Regions from separate parts of the Erwinia sp. CGal63 genome, predicted to be linked through region 2. Evidence: predicted binding sites of a transcription regulator. Region 2 holds the regulator's gene; each other region holds the start of a gene.
The links. Region 2 encodes sigma-54, which starts transcription at its own class of promoters, with help from an activator protein. Its sites were predicted from a motif close to GTTGGCACANNTTTCGCTNT; they were not measured.
Positions count from the first base shown of each region.

Region 1: the regulator sigma-54 is predicted to act here: its motif matches at 1,345-1,364, upstream of glnK (P-II family nitrogen regulator).
Region 3: the regulator sigma-54 is predicted to act here: its motif matches at 3,434-3,453, upstream of glnA (glutamate--ammonia ligase).

Region 1 covers NZ_JAKUMN010000006.1:215,228-220,138, forward strand. The annotation lists gene amtB (ammonium transporter AmtB) at 1-938, opposite strand, end outside; gene glnK (P-II family nitrogen regulator) at 958-1,296, opposite strand; gene MKZ79_RS17935 (SmdB family multidrug efflux ABC transporter permease/ATP-binding protein) at 1,552-3,312, opposite strand; gene MKZ79_RS17940 (SmdA family multidrug ABC transporter permease/ATP-binding protein) at 3,299-4,911, opposite strand, start outside.
Region 2 covers NZ_JAKUMN010000002.1:60,509-65,419, reverse strand. The annotation lists gene kdsC (3-deoxy-manno-octulosonate-8-phosphatase KdsC) at 1-512, shown strand, start outside; gene lptC (LPS export ABC transporter periplasmic protein LptC) at 509-1,081, shown strand; gene lptA (lipopolysaccharide ABC transporter substrate-binding protein LptA) at 1,053-1,595, shown strand; gene lptB (LPS export ABC transporter ATP-binding protein) at 1,599-2,324, shown strand; gene rpoN (RNA polymerase factor sigma-54) at 2,373-3,806, shown strand; gene hpf (ribosome hibernation promoting factor) at 3,829-4,116, shown strand; gene ptsN (PTS IIA-like nitrogen regulatory protein PtsN) at 4,310-4,792, shown strand; gene rapZ (RNase adapter RapZ) at 4,856-4,911, shown strand, end outside.
Region 3 covers NZ_JAKUMN010000009.1:113,116-118,026, reverse strand. The annotation lists gene glnG (nitrogen regulation protein NR(I)) at 1-612, opposite strand, end outside; gene glnL (nitrogen regulation protein NR(II)) at 620-1,669, opposite strand; gene glnA (glutamate--ammonia ligase) at 1,887-3,296, opposite strand; gene typA (ribosome-dependent GTPase TypA) at 3,723-4,911, shown strand, end outside.

The DNA.
Region 1 (4,911 bases), on a different contig from region 2:
ATAACCAGCGCGCCGCCGACGCCAACATAGCCGCAGGCAGGCGTGATAGCGACCAGTCCCGCAATCGCGCCGGAGCAGACGCCCAGCAGCGAAGGCTTACCGCGCAGCGCCCATTCGCCGAACGTCCAGCTCAGCATTGCGCCAGCCGTCGCCATCACTGTGTTAACAAAAGCCAGCGCCGCGATTTCGTTGGCCGCGCTGGCGGAACCGGCGTTAAAGCCGAACCAGCCGACATAGAGAATAGCGGTGCCGGTAAAGACCATCGGCAGGTTATGCGGTTTAAACGCTTCTTTACCAAACCCGGCGCGCTTGCCAACCAGATAAGCGCCTACCAGTCCGGCGACCGCCGCGTTGATATGTACCACCGTGCCGCCAGCAAAATCCAGCGCGCCATCCTGCGCCAGCAGACCGCCTGACCAGACCATATGCGCGATAGGCAGATAAGAGAAAGTGACCCAGATAGCGACAAAAATCAGCACCGCCGAGAAGCGGATACGCTCAGCCAGCGCGCCCACAATCAGGCCAACCGTAATGCAGGCGAACGAAGCCTGAAACGAAACGTGGATATACTGGTAGAAGGTGCCGACCAGCGCCGTCAGCTGGATGTTTTTCAACATCGCCATACTGAAGTCGCCAAAGAAAGCGTTGCCGGTGCTGAAGGCCAGCGAATAGCCGTAAAGCATCCAGATTACGCAGACCATCGCAAAGGTCACGGAAACCTGGGTCAGCATTGAGAGCACGTTTTTGGCCCGAATCAGGCCGCCGTAGAAAAGAGCGATGCCGGGTAGCGTCATAAACAGCACCAGTGCGGTGCAAATCATCATAAAGGCGTTGTCCGCTTTATCCGCCACGGCTGGCGCTGCCATCGCCAGCGACGGCAGCAGGAAAAGGCTGGCGAGGCCGAACTTAGTCATTTTTCTCATTTTTTCCCATCCCATCACAATTCCTGGCCCAAGATTAGAGTGCGGCTTCGTCTGTTTCGCCAGTGCGAATACGAATAACCCGCTGCAGTTCAGCGACGAAAATTTTGCCGTCGCCAATTTTGCCGGTGTAGGCGGCTTTGCCAATCACATCCACCACTTCATCCAGCTGGTCGTCGGCAATCGCGATATCGATTTTGACTTTTGGCAGGAAGTTCACGCTGTACTCGGCACCGCGATAGAGCTCGGCATGCCCTTTCTGGCGACCAAACCCTTTGACCTCGGTGACGGTCAGGCCCTGAATGCCGATAGCAGAAAGCGCTTCGCGCACGTCTTCTAATTTAAACGGTTTGATTACCACGGTAACCAGCTTCATACGATCCCCTCCAGCTAAATAAAACGGTGATTCCGCCCCGCATAAGCTAAAGCAAAGGTTGTGCCATAAATAAGAAACGGACGTATTACAAAGGCGCGACGGCAGACAGCGCTGGCGCCGGAAAGCAGGCCAGCCACTTTAAGAATAGAGGGAAAAAGAAAACGCACCATTAAGGTGCGTTGCGCGTTGTAATTGTGCATCGGGTAAATTCAGACGGCGATGCCGCCTGCTTTTAGTGCAGCGAAACGGTAAGGGTTACTGTTCCGTCTCCTGTAGCTCTTCGCCCGCCAGCTGCAGCTGATACATCTGCCAGTAGCGGCCCTGCTTCGCCAGCAGCTGCTGATGATCGCCCTGCTCTACCGCCTGACCGCGGTGCAACACAAGAATAGTGTCCGCTTCGATAATGGTGGAGAGTCGGTGAGCAATCACCACCAGCGTGGTCTGCTCGCGCACTGCCCGCAGCGCTTTCTGAATCGCCTGCTCGGTGCCGGAGTCGATATTGGCCGTTGCCTCGTCCAGAATCAGAATCTGCGGCGAGGCGACCAGCACGCGCGCCATTGCCAGCAGCTGCTTTTGTCCCACGGAGAGATTGTTTCCCTGTTCGCCAAGCCGCGTGTAGATCCCGTCCGACAGCGAACGCGCCAGATCGGCCAGCTGTACGGTTTCCAGCGCGCGCCAGACGGCCTCTTCGCTAATTGCCCGCCCCAGCGCCACGTTGGCGAAGAAGCTGTCGGCCAGCACTACCGGATCCTGCTGCACCATCGCTACGCCTTCTCGCAGCACGCCATGACTGAGCGAGGAGAGCGGCCTGCCGTCCAGTTTGATTTGGCCCTGAGTAACCGGATAGTAGCCCATCAGCAGATTAGCCAGCGTGCTTTTGCCGCTGCCGGTATGGCCAACCAGCGCCACAAAGCTGCGCGAAGGCACGCTGAGATTAATATCACTGAGCACATTGCGACCGTCGCGGTAGGCAAAACTCAGGTTCTCGATCTCGATTTGTCCGGAAGCCAGCGGTCGGCTCTCCTTGCCGTAGTGCTGACGCGGCGCGTCCATCAGTTCAAAGATACGCTCGCCGGCCACCACCGCCTGCTGCAGCATCGACTGCTGGGTGGTCAGCTCAATCAAAGGCTCGTTAAGCCTGCCCAGATAGTTGATAAAGGCGTAAAGCACGCCGACCTCGATACTGCCGCTGGAGGAGAAGCCGAACAGCAGCATCAGTCCGCAAAGGATCATCGCAGAGAACAAACTGAGCAGCGGCCTGAGCAGGAAACCGTCCAGCCGCAGCGTCTCCATTCTCGCCAGATAGTGCGATCGGCTCGCTTCGCTCATTCGCTCGCCGAAACGCGCCTGCTGGCGAAACTGCTGGATAACGCTCATGCCGTTGATAACTTCGTTAAAGCCGTTATTGATATCGGCCAGATAGCTGCGCACCCGCCGTACGATAGGCGTGCTGTAGCGCTGGTAGATCAGCATTACCGCCAGCACCGCCGGAAAGATCATTATTGCCACCAGCGCCATTCGCCAGTCCAGGCTAAACATCGCCACCAGCATCGCGCCAATCAGCGCCGCGCTGCGCAATACCGTCGCCACGACGGTGACATAGAGATCGCGAACCACTTCGGTATCGTTGGTGACGCGCGAAATAATCTGGCCGACGGGCTGAGTGTCAAAGGCGCTCAGCGGCTGGCGCAGCGCCGCGTCCATCACGTCGGTGCGCAGTTGCTGCACCACGCCCACCGCCGCAGCGTTAAACAGCAGCGACTGCCAGTAGTGCAGCGCGGCAGCCAGCATTTGCAGCAGAATAAAGCTGACGGCCAGTCCTGTTACCAGCCCCAGCGGCATAGCGTGCTTCGCCACCATGTTGTCGATAAAATAGCTGACCAGCACCGGGCCGAGCACTTCCGCCGCCGCCGCGATCCACAGCAGCGCTACGGCGAGGCCGAGCGATTTTCGCCACGGCATACCGTAGCTAAGCAGGCGCTTTAGCGTTGGCCAGAGCTGATTAAGATTCGCCATGCGGCACCTCTTTCGCAGTGTCATCCTCATCCAGCGCGGCTTCCAGCTGCTGATAGCGATACATATCCTGATACCAGCCGCTTTGCGCCACCAGCGCGTCATGCTGCCCGCGCTGGGCTACCGTGCCCTGCTGCAGAACCAGAATTTCGCTGGCTTCCGTCAGCGCGGACAGCCGATGCGCGCTGATAATCACGGTTCTTCCCGCGCCCCATTTCCTTAAATTGTGCAGAATCTGGTGCTCGGTGCGGCCGTCGACCGCCGACAGCGCGTCATCCAGAATCAGGATTTCCGCGTTCAAAAGCAGCGCTCTGGCGATGGAAATACGCTGTTTTTGCCCGCCCGAAAGCATCACGCCGCGCTCGCCGACTTCCGTTTCGTATCCCTGCGGCAGCCGCAAAATATCCTCATGGACGTTGGCCAGCCGCGCCGCGCGCTCAATATCACTCTGCTGCGCCGTTGGTCGCCCAAGCGCGATATTGTTCGCCACGGTATCGGAAAAAAGAAAGGGTGTCTGGCTGACCACCGCCATGCGGCTGCGCCAGCTATCCAGGCGCAGCTGCGGCAGAGGAATACCGTGATAGCGAATATCGCCCTGCGCGATATCGAAATGCCGCTGGATCAGGCTCAGCAGCGTGCTTTTGCCGGAGCCGGTCGGGCCACACAGCCCCAGCATCTGGCCGGGCTTGAGATTGACGTTGATGTGGCGCAGCGAAGGCTGCTGTGCGCCGGGATAGCAGAACTCGCGGATGGCGATCTGCAGCTGGCCGCGATCTTCCGGCAGGGTTTTGTTACCGTCCTCGACGGCAGGCGCTTCCGACAGCAGCGCGCGGATACGACTCCAGGCCGCGCTGCCGCGCTCGACGATATTAAACATCCAGGCCAGCGCCAGCATCGGCCAAATCATCAGGCCAAGATACATCACGAAGCTGGTAAGCTGCCCCAGCGTCATATCGCCGTGCCAGACCATCCAGCTGCCGCCGCCAATAGCCAGCAGGTTCGACAGCCCGATGGCGATATAGATAGTGGGATCGAAGCGGGCATCGATTCTGGCGACCCGCAGATTTTTCCGTCCGGTATCGGCAGCAATATCGGCAAACTGAGCCGACTGGTGATCTTCCAGCCCGAAAGCTTTAATCATGCGGATGCTGGTCAGGCTTTCCTGCGTTCTGTCGTTCAGCGACGAGAAGGCGGCCTGGGCATGCTTAAAACGCTCGTGGAGCTGGTCGCCGTAGCGTTTAATCACTATCGCCATCACCGGCATCGGCACCAGCGCCAGCAGCGTGAGCTGCCAGCTGATCTGCGTGCTCATGACCGTCAGCACCGCCAGGCCCATTACCAGCGAATCCACCAGCGTCAGCACGCCTTCACCGGCGGCGAACACCACGCGATCCACATCGTTGGTGGCGCGAGCGATAAGATCGCCGGTGCGGTGGCGCAGATAAAATTCAGGATGCTGCCGACTCAGCTGGCGATAGAAATCCTGGCGAAGCTCGACGGCCAGCTGGTAGGAGGCGCCAAACAGCAGCACGCGCCAGACATAGCGCAGCAGATAGACCACCGCCGCCGTAAGCAGCATCACGCCTGTCCACATCAGCAGCC
Region 2 (4,911 bases):
TTATGGCCCGCGCGCGTACTATTAAGTTATTGATTTGCGACGTAGACGGCGTGATGTCCGACGGTAATATCTATCAGGGCAACAGCGGCGAAGAGCTGAAAGCTTTTAACGTGCGCGACGGCTACGGCATCCGCTGCCTGCTGACCTCGGCGGTGGAAGTCGCTATTATCACAGGCCGCAAGGCGAAATTGCTGGAAGATCGCTGCGCCACGTTGGGCATCACGCATCTTTATCAGGGCCAGTCCGATAAGCTTTTGGCCTTCCGCGAACTTCTGGATAAACTGTCGCTTCGGCCGGACCAGGTCGCCTACATCGGCGACGATCTGATCGACTGGCCGGTGATGGCGGAAGTGGGCCTGAGCGTAACCGTGGCCGATGCGCATCCGGCGCTGCTTCCCCGCGCCGACTACGTTACCCGCATCGCGGGCGGACGCGGCGCCGTCCGTGAAATTTGCGATCTGATTTTAATCGCGCAGGATAAGTTTGATAAGGCCAAAGGGCAGTCCGTATGAGTAAAACAAGGCGTTGGATCACGCTGCTGCTGGCGCTGGTGGCGATCGTGCTGATTGGCTGGAACCTGGCCGATAGCGATAAGCCTGCGCCCACGACCGGCAACGAGCTGGAGCCGACCTACACCAGCCAGTCGTCCAGTACGGTGGTCTATAACCCGGAAGGCGCGCTGAGCTATAAGTTGGTTTCCGACAAGGTCACCTATTTTTCCGCCGACGCGGTAAGCTGGTTCGATAATCCGGTGATGACTACCTACGACGAAAATAAGATCCCAACCTGGTCAGTGCGCGCGGACAAGGCCAAACTGACTAACGACCGCATGCTCTATCTGTATGGTCACGTCGAGGTCAACAGCCTGACCCGGGAAGCCCAGCTGCAACGAATTAAAACCGATAACGCCGTAGTGAACCTCGTCACGCAGGATGTTACCTCAGAAGATCAGGTAACCTTGTACGGCACCAGCTTCACCTCTACCGGCATGAAGATGCGCGGCAATTTACGGAAGAAAACCGCCGAGTTGATTGAAAAGGTCAAAACCTCCTATGAAATTCAGAATGCGAACCAACCTTAAGTTTTTGACGCTCGGCCTGCTGCTGGCGGCCAGCCTGCCCGCTTTCGCCCTGACGGGCGACTCGGATAAGCCGGTTAACGTAGACTCCGAAAATCAGGCGCTGGACATGCAGGGCAACGTGGCGACCTTCACCGGCAACGTCATCGTCACCCAGGGTTCGATCAAAATCACCGCGGATAAGGTCGTGGTTACGCGTCCCGGCGGCGACAGCAACAAGACCATCGTGGACGCCTGGGGCAATCCGGCAACCTTTTACCAGATGCAGGACAACGGCAAGCCGGTAAAAGGCCACGCGCTGAAAATGCATTACGAGCTGGCGAAAGATTTTGTCGAGCTGACGGGTAACGCTTACCTGGAGCAGCTGGACAGCAACGTCAAGGGCGACCGCATCACCTATTTGGTCAAAGAGCAGAAGATGCAGGCTTACGGCAACACGGGCAAACGCGTGACGACCGTACTGGTGCCTTCGCAGCTGCAGGATAAAGGCACCCAGTCCAACAAGAAGAGTAACTAAGCCATGGCGACTTTGATTGCGCAAAATCTGGCGAAAGCCTACAAAGGCCGCCGCGTGGTGGAAGATGTCAGCCTGGAGGTGAAATCCGGCGAGATCGTCGGCCTGTTGGGCCCGAACGGCGCGGGCAAGACCACTACGTTCTATATGGTGGTCGGCATCGTGCCTCGCGACGCGGGCCGCATCGTGATCGACGATGAAGATATCAGTATTCTGCCGCTGCACGCGCGCGCGCGACGCGGCATCGGCTATTTGCCGCAGGAAGCCTCTATCTTCCGCCGCCTGAGCGTGTTCGATAACCTGATGGCGGTGCTGCAGATCCGCGATGACCTGACGGCGGAACAGCGTACCGATCGCGCCAATGAGCTGATGGAAGAGTTTCATATCTCCCATCTGCGCGACAGCATGGGACAGGCGCTCTCCGGCGGCGAGCGCCGTCGCGTAGAGATCGCCCGCGCGCTGGCGGCCAATCCTAAATTTATCCTGCTGGATGAGCCTTTCGCCGGCGTCGATCCGATCTCCGTTATCGATATTAAAAAGATTATCGAACACCTGCGCGACAGCGGGCTAGGCGTGCTGATCACCGACCACAACGTTCGTGAGACGCTGGCCGTTTGCGAACGCGCCTATATCGTCAGCCAGGGACATTTGATCGCGCACGGATCCCCTGAGCAAATCCTCGAAGATGAACAAGTTAAACGCGTCTATTTGGGTGAAGAGTTCAGACTCTGATAAGGTGTTCAGACCGGTCGAGATTTTTGAGGAATAAGTATCCTGAATATGAAGCAAGGTTTGCAGCTCAGGCTTAGCCAACAGCTTGCCATGACGCCACAACTGCAGCAGGCTATCCGTCTGCTGCAACTCTCTACGCTCGAACTCCAGCAGGAAATTCAGCTGGCGCTGGAAAGCAATCCGCTGCTTGAACAAACCGATCTTCATGAAGAAGTGGACAGCCGCGAATATCAGGAAAAAGAGGCGCTGGACACCCGCGAGGCGCTGGAACAGAAAGATATGCCGGAAGAGCTGCCGCTCGACGCCACCTGGGACGAGATCTACACCGCCGGCACGCCTTCAGGCACGGGTACTGACTATCACGATGACGAGCTGCCCGTTTATCAGGGCGAAACCACCCAGACGCTGCAGGATTACCTGATGTGGCAGGTGGAGCTGACGCCTTTCACCGATACCGATCGCGCTATCGCTACTGCGATTATCGACGCCGTAGACCCTACGGGTTATCTGACCGCGCCGCTGCAGGAGATTCAGGAAAGCATCGGCGACGAGGAGCTTACCGCCGAGGAAGTCGAAGCCGTCCTGAAGCGCGTGCAGCGATTTGATCCGATCGGCGTCTGCGCTCGCGATCTGCGCGACTGCCTGCTGGTTCAGCTGTCGCAGTTCGTGGATGAGACGCCTTGGCTGAAAGAGGCGCGGCTGATCGTCAGCGAGCATCTTGATCTGCTGGCTAACCATGATTTCCGCAGCCTGATGCGCGTCACTCGTCTGAAAGAGGACGTGCTGAAAAACGCCATGCAGCTGATTCAGTCGCTGGATCCGCGTCCCGGCCAGTCAATCAATACCGGCGAGCCGGAATATGTCATCCCCGACGTGCTGGTGCGCAAAGTCGGCGCCCGCTGGACGGTCGAGCTTAACGCCGACAGCGTGCCGCGCCTGAAGATAAACCAGCACTACGCTTCGCTGGGCGGTTCGGCGCGCAGCGACAGCGACAGCCAGTTTATCCGCAGCAATCTGCAGGAAGCCCGCTGGCTGATTAAAAGCCTGGAAAGCCGTAACGACACGCTGCTGAAGGTGACGCGCTGCATCGTCGACCAGCAGCAGGCTTTCTTTGAACAGGGTGAAGAGTTTATGCGTCCTATGGTGCTGGCGGATATCGCCGCCGCCGTGGAGATGCACGAGTCGACCATTTCACGAGTCACCACGCAGAAATACCTGCACAGCCCACGCGGTATTTTTGAACTGAAATATTTCTTCTCCAGCCATGTGAATACCGAAGGCGGCGGCGAAGCTTCCTCCACGGCGATACGCGCGCTGGTGAAGAAATTGATCTCGGCGGAGAATCCCGCCAAGCCTCTTAGCGACAGCAAGCTGACCACACTGCTTTCCGATCAGGGGATCATGGTGGCCCGCCGCACCGTCGCGAAGTACCGAGAGTCTTTATCCATCCCGCCCTCAAACCAGCGCAAACAGCTGGTCTGAACGAACAGATAAGGAAGAGCCTATGCAACTCAATATTACCGGGCAGAATGTTGAAATTACCGAGCCTTTACGCGAATTCGTTACGGCTAAGTTCGCCAAACTGGAGCAATACTTTGACCGTATCAGCCAGGTCTATATTGTTCTCAAGGTAGAGAAGGTGACGCAGATAGCCGATGCGACGCTACACGTTAGCGGTGGTGAGTTGCACGCCACCTCGGAAGAAAAAGATATGTACGCGGCGATTGATGGCCTGATCGACAAGCTGACTCGCCAGCTAAATAAACATAAAGACAAGTTGAAGCAGCATTAATTGTCCTGCAGGCATTGATTATTTTTCCGCCACGCTTACCTGATGGCGTAAACTATCCCGGCTCGTCTTCTGGTTGCAGAAGACGAGCCGTTAATCAACGGGCATAATGCAGTCGACTGATGGCCTGCCGACAGGCTTAACTGCCGGCAGCGCCGTTTTGCCAGGCGGAAGTGAAGACCTAAGTGAACCTATGATGAACAATGACCTGACACTGGAACTGAGCTCGGTACTGAGCCTTTCCTGCACCCGCAACGGCGTCCACTGCCAGAGCAAAAAGCGGGCGCTGGAGATTATCAGCGAGCTGGCGGCCAAACAGCTTAATTTGCCGCATCAGACGATCTTTGAAGCGATCCTGACGCGTGAACGCATGGGCAGCACCGGCATAGGTAACGGCATCGCCATTCCGCACGGCAAGCTGGTGGAAGATACGCTGCGCGCGGTGGCCGTGTTTATTCGCCTCGATCAGCCCGTGGCCTTCGACGCTATCGATAATCAGCCGGTAGACCTGCTGTTCGCCCTGCTGGTGCCTGCCGACCAGTGCAAAACGCACCTGCATACGCTTTCGCTGGTGGCGAAGCGCCTGGCCGATAAAACGGTTTGCCGTCGTCTGCGAGCGGCGCAAAGCGATGAAGAGCTTTTTGAGATTATGGCGGAAAACCCGGAAGCCACCTCTTAAGCCTTACCGGGCCGACTTGCCGGCCCGTCCTTTTGATAAGGCTTCAAATCAGGAGAAAAAGTCATGGTGCTGATGATCGTCAGCGGGCGTTCTGGTTCCGGCAAGTCCGTCGCGTTAAG
Region 3 (4,911 bases), on a different contig from region 2:
CAGATCTTTCGGTATCGCCGCCATATTCAGCGCGATAAAAGGCGCCTTCGCCCGCGGGCTGTGACGATGCAGCGCGTGCGCCACCAGCTCTTTACCCGTACCCGATTCGCCATTGATCAGGACGCTGATCGACGAGCGCGAAAGGCGACCAATAATGCGGAAAACATCCTGCATCGCCGGCGCTTCGCCGATAATATCGGTGGTTGGGCCGCTTACCGGCTGATTGCGCGGCTGCTGCTGTTCCTGATAGTGGCTGATTGCGCGCTCTACCAGCGCCACGGCCTCGTCAATATCGAAAGGCTTAGGCAGATAGTCGAACGCGCCCTGTTGATAGGCGCTGACGGCGGCATCTAGATCGGAATGCGCGGTCATAATAATCACCGGCAGCATCGGATGACGCTGCTTAATCTGTTTCAGTAGCGCCAGTCCATCCATGCCGGGCATACGAATATCGGAAAGCAAAACGTCCGGGGTTTTGGTGGCAAGGGCGTCCAGCACCTCGCTCGCGCTGTCAAAAGTGGCGCAGCTTAAACCGGCTCCAGTGAGCGCGCGTTCAAGCACCCAGCGGATGGAGCTATCGTCATCGACGATCCAGACTATCCCTCGTTGCATAGAAACCTCACTGGCGAATAGGTAAATAAACGGAAAATTCGGTGTGGCCAGGCCAGCTGTTGAATTCTATTTTTCCCGAATGCTGATCGATCAGGCTGCGGGCGATCGACAGGCCTAAGCCGGTGCCGCCTTCACGCCCGCTCACCATTGGGTAAAACAGCGTATCCTGGAGCTGGGCTGGAATGCCGGGGCCGTTATCTTCGATATCGATACGGGCGACCAGCCGATAGCGGACGCCGTGCAGCGTCAGCTGAAATGCTGTACGGGTGCGCAGCGTAATTTCGCCGCCTTTCTCTCCCAGTGCCTGTAAGGCGTTGCGCACGACGTTCAGCAGCACCTGCTCGATTTGGTCAGGATCGTGCGGCAGCTCCGGCAGGCTGGGATCGTAATCCCTGATCAGTTTGACATTGTCCGGCAGTTCCATTGAAACCAGGTTGACCACGCGCTCGGCGACCTGATGAATGCTTTGCGTCACGTGCATCCCGGGCTGCTGCGGGCCAAGCAGGCGATCCACCAGATTACGCAGACGGTCGGCCTGCTCGATAATAACTTTGGTGTATTCCGTTAAGGCGGGATCGGGCAGCGCTTTAGCCAATAGCTGCGCTGCGCCGCGTAGGCCGCCAAGCGGGTTTTTTATTTCGTGCGCCAGCCCGCGCACCAGATCGCGCGCGGCCACCTGTTGCGCATGCTGAATCTGTTCCTGACTGAGGCGACGCTGATTATCCATCGGCGCCATTTCCAACAAGATTAAGCCGTCCGGCAGCAGCTGCGCCGTTAGCGACATAATGTGCGCCCGGCTGTCCACAACCAGCGTAACCTCGCTGTCGGTAAAACCCTGGCCGGCTTTCAGGCTCTCGCGCATCACCTCGATATTGAGGGAAAAATAGCCCATCAAATCTGGCAGCGGCGTGCCGAAAAGCTTGCGGGAACTTTGCGCCAGCAGCTGCTGCGCGGCGGGATTGGCGTAGTGCACCACCAGTTCGCCGTCGACCAGCAAGATACTGTTAATCAGGGAGTTGAGGATCTGCCCGGCATCGGGCCGCGTGCCTGTTGCCATAACAGCGTTCTCCTGCACCGTTTTGGTGCATTATAGTCATGGAACCCGAAATTCGTCTTCCTGAACCTTGTTACGCGGTGAAAAAAGCCCATCCGGAGATGGGCTGAAAGTTTCCACGGCAACAAAATCTCCGGCGTTTGTTACGCGGCGGCTTCTGTAAGCGCCCGAATCGCTTCGGGCGTTGCTCTGACGCGACGAAATACGCCGGATTCAGAAATTAAACGCTGTAGTAGAGTTCGAACTCTACCGGATGCGGCGTCATGCGCACGCGGTCCATTTCGGCTTTGCGCAGTTCGATATAAGCATCGATGGTGTCGTCGGTGAACACGCCACCGCGAGTCAGGAACTCACGATCTTCGTTCAGCGCGTTCAGCGCCTCTTCCAGCGAGCCAGCTACTTTTGGAATCTCAGCTTCTTCTTCCGGCGGCAGGTCGTACAGGTTTTTGTCCATCGCGTCGCCAGGATGGATTTTGTTGATGATGCCGTCCAGGCCAGCCATCAGCAGCGCAGCGAAGCACAGGTACGGGTTGGCCGCTGGATCCGGGAAGCGAGCTTCGATACGGCGCGCTTTCGGGCTGGCGACAACCGGGATACGGATAGAAGCGGAGCGGTTACGTGCGGAATAAGCCAGCATTACCGGCGCTTCGTAACCCGGAACCAGACGCTTGTAGGAGTTGGTCGTTGGGTTAGACAGGGCGTTGATCGCTTTCGCGTGCTTGATAACGCCGCCGATGTAGAACAGGGCAGTTTCAGACAGGCCGCCGTATTTGTCGCCAGCGAACAGGTTGGTGCCGCCTTTGGACAGAGACATATGGCAGTGCATACCGGAACCGTTATCGCCGAAAATGGGTTTTGGCATAAAGGTCGCGGTTTTACCGAAAGCGTGCGCCACGTTGTGCACAACGTATTTATAGATCTGAATTTCGTCCGCTTTCTTGGTCATGGTGTTGAAGCGGGTAGCCACTTCGTTCTGACCTGCTGTCGCCACTTCGTGGTGATGAGCTTCAACAACCAGGCCCATCTGTTCCATGGTCAGGCACATGGCGGAACGGATATCCTGAGAGGAATCGACCGGTGGAACCGGGAAGTAGCCGCCTTTCAGGCCCGGACGGTGGCCTTTGTTGCCGCCTTCGTATTCTTTGCCGGTGTTCCATGCCGCTTCGATATCGTCGATAGCAACGTGAGAGCCGGAAGTCGTCGCGCCGAAACGCACGTCGTCAAACAGGAAGAACTCTGGCTCTGGCCCAAACAGCACGGTATCCGCGATGCCGGAAGAGCGCAGGAAATCTTCCGCGCGCTTGGCGATAGAGCGTGGGTCGCGATCGTAGCCCTGCATGGTGCCTGGCTCCAGGATGTCGCAGCGGATAATCAGCGTAGAGTCTTCGAAAAACGGATCCAGAACCGCGGTAGTCGCGTCAGGCATCAGCACCATGTCTGATTCGTTAATGCCTTTCCAGCCGCCGATAGAGGAGCCGTCAAACATTTTGCCTTCTTCGAAGAAGTCGGCGTTAACCTGGTGAGCAGGAATGGTAACGTGCTGCTCTTTACCTTTGGTGTCTGTGAAGCGCAGGTCAACAAATTTGACTTCATGCTCGTTCATCATCGACAGAACGTGTTCAGCGGACATACTTAACTCTCCTGGATTTTGTCATGGTCGTCAGTTAGAGAACTTTCGCGGGTTGCCTGGTTCGCCCAGCCGACCGATAATTACGTTCTCTGACAAGCTACCGTTGTGGAAACGGGCGTTTTTCGCTTAAGGGAATTAAAGCGAAAACTATGCCAACTTTCTTAATTGGCGGAAAAAGCGCTATGATGCGCCCTCTCGTGAAACGGGAGCTGCACCACGATGGAAGTCGCGCACCATTGTGGTGCTTTTGCATGCGGGCAATGCACAATAATAGTGCATTTTTGCGATAACGTGCATTTTTTGCACCGGAAACGGCCCCTTAAAGCAATCCCGAAAGTTATCTTTAATTGAAAACTGTGATCCTGTTCAGCTCTTCGATTAATCCGTGTACAATAGCGCGCTATTTCTAATGCCTGAGGCAAAGCTGTGATCGAAAATTTGCGTAACATCGCCATTATTGCCCACGTTGACCACGGTAAAACTACCCTGGTTGATAAGTTGCTGCAGCAGTCCGGGACTTTCGACGCCCGTACCGAAGCGACCGAACGCGTAATGGACTCCAACGATTTGGAGAAAGAGCGTGGGATTACCATCCTCGCAAAAAACACCGCCATTAAATGGAACGACTACCGTATCAACATCGTGGATACCCCGGGACACGCCGACTTCGGCGGCGAGGTAGAGCGCGTGATGTCAATGGTCGACTCGGTGCTGCTGGTTGTGGATGCAATGGATGGCCCTATGCCGCAAACCCGCTTCGTGACCAAAAAAGCGTTTGCTAATGGTCTGAAGCCGATCGTGGTCATCAACAAAGTTGACCGTCCTGGCGCGCGCCCTGACTGGGTTGTGGATCAGGTGTTCGACCTGTTCGTTAACCTGGATGCGACTGACGAGCAGCTGGATTTCCCTATCATCTATGCTTCCGCCCTGAACGGTATCGCTGGTCTTGACCACACCGACATGGCTGAAGATATGACTCCGCTGTATGAAGCGATCGTGAAACACGTTTCGCCTCCGCAGGTTGAGGCAGAAGCGCCGTTCCAGATGCAGATCTCTCAGCTGGACTACAACAACTATGTTGGCGTTATCGGCATCGGCCGCATCAAGCGCGGTAAAGTGAAGCCGAACCAGCAGGTTACTATCATCGATAGCGAAGGCAAAACCCGTAACGGTAAAGTTGGCAAAGTGCTGACTCACCTGGGTCTGGAGCGTATTGATGCTACCGAAGCGGAAGCGGGCGATATCATCGCTATCACCGGTCTGGGCGAGCTGAACATCTCCGACACTATCTGCGATACGCAGAACGTGCAGGCGCTGCCGGCCCTGAGCGTTGACGAGCCAACCGTCACCATGTTCTTTAACGTCAACACCTCGCCGTTCTGCGGTAAAGAAGGTAAGTTCGTTACTTCTCGTCAGATTCTGGATCGTCTGCGTAAAGAGCTGGTGCACAACGTGGCGCTGCGCGTGGAAGAAACCGAAGACGCCGATGCGTTCCGCGTTTCTGGTCGTGGCGAGCTGCACCTGTCCGTACTGATCGAAAACATGCGTCGTGAAGGCTTTGAGCTGGCGGTATCCCGTCCGAAAGTTATCTTCCGCGAAGTTGACGGTCGTAAGC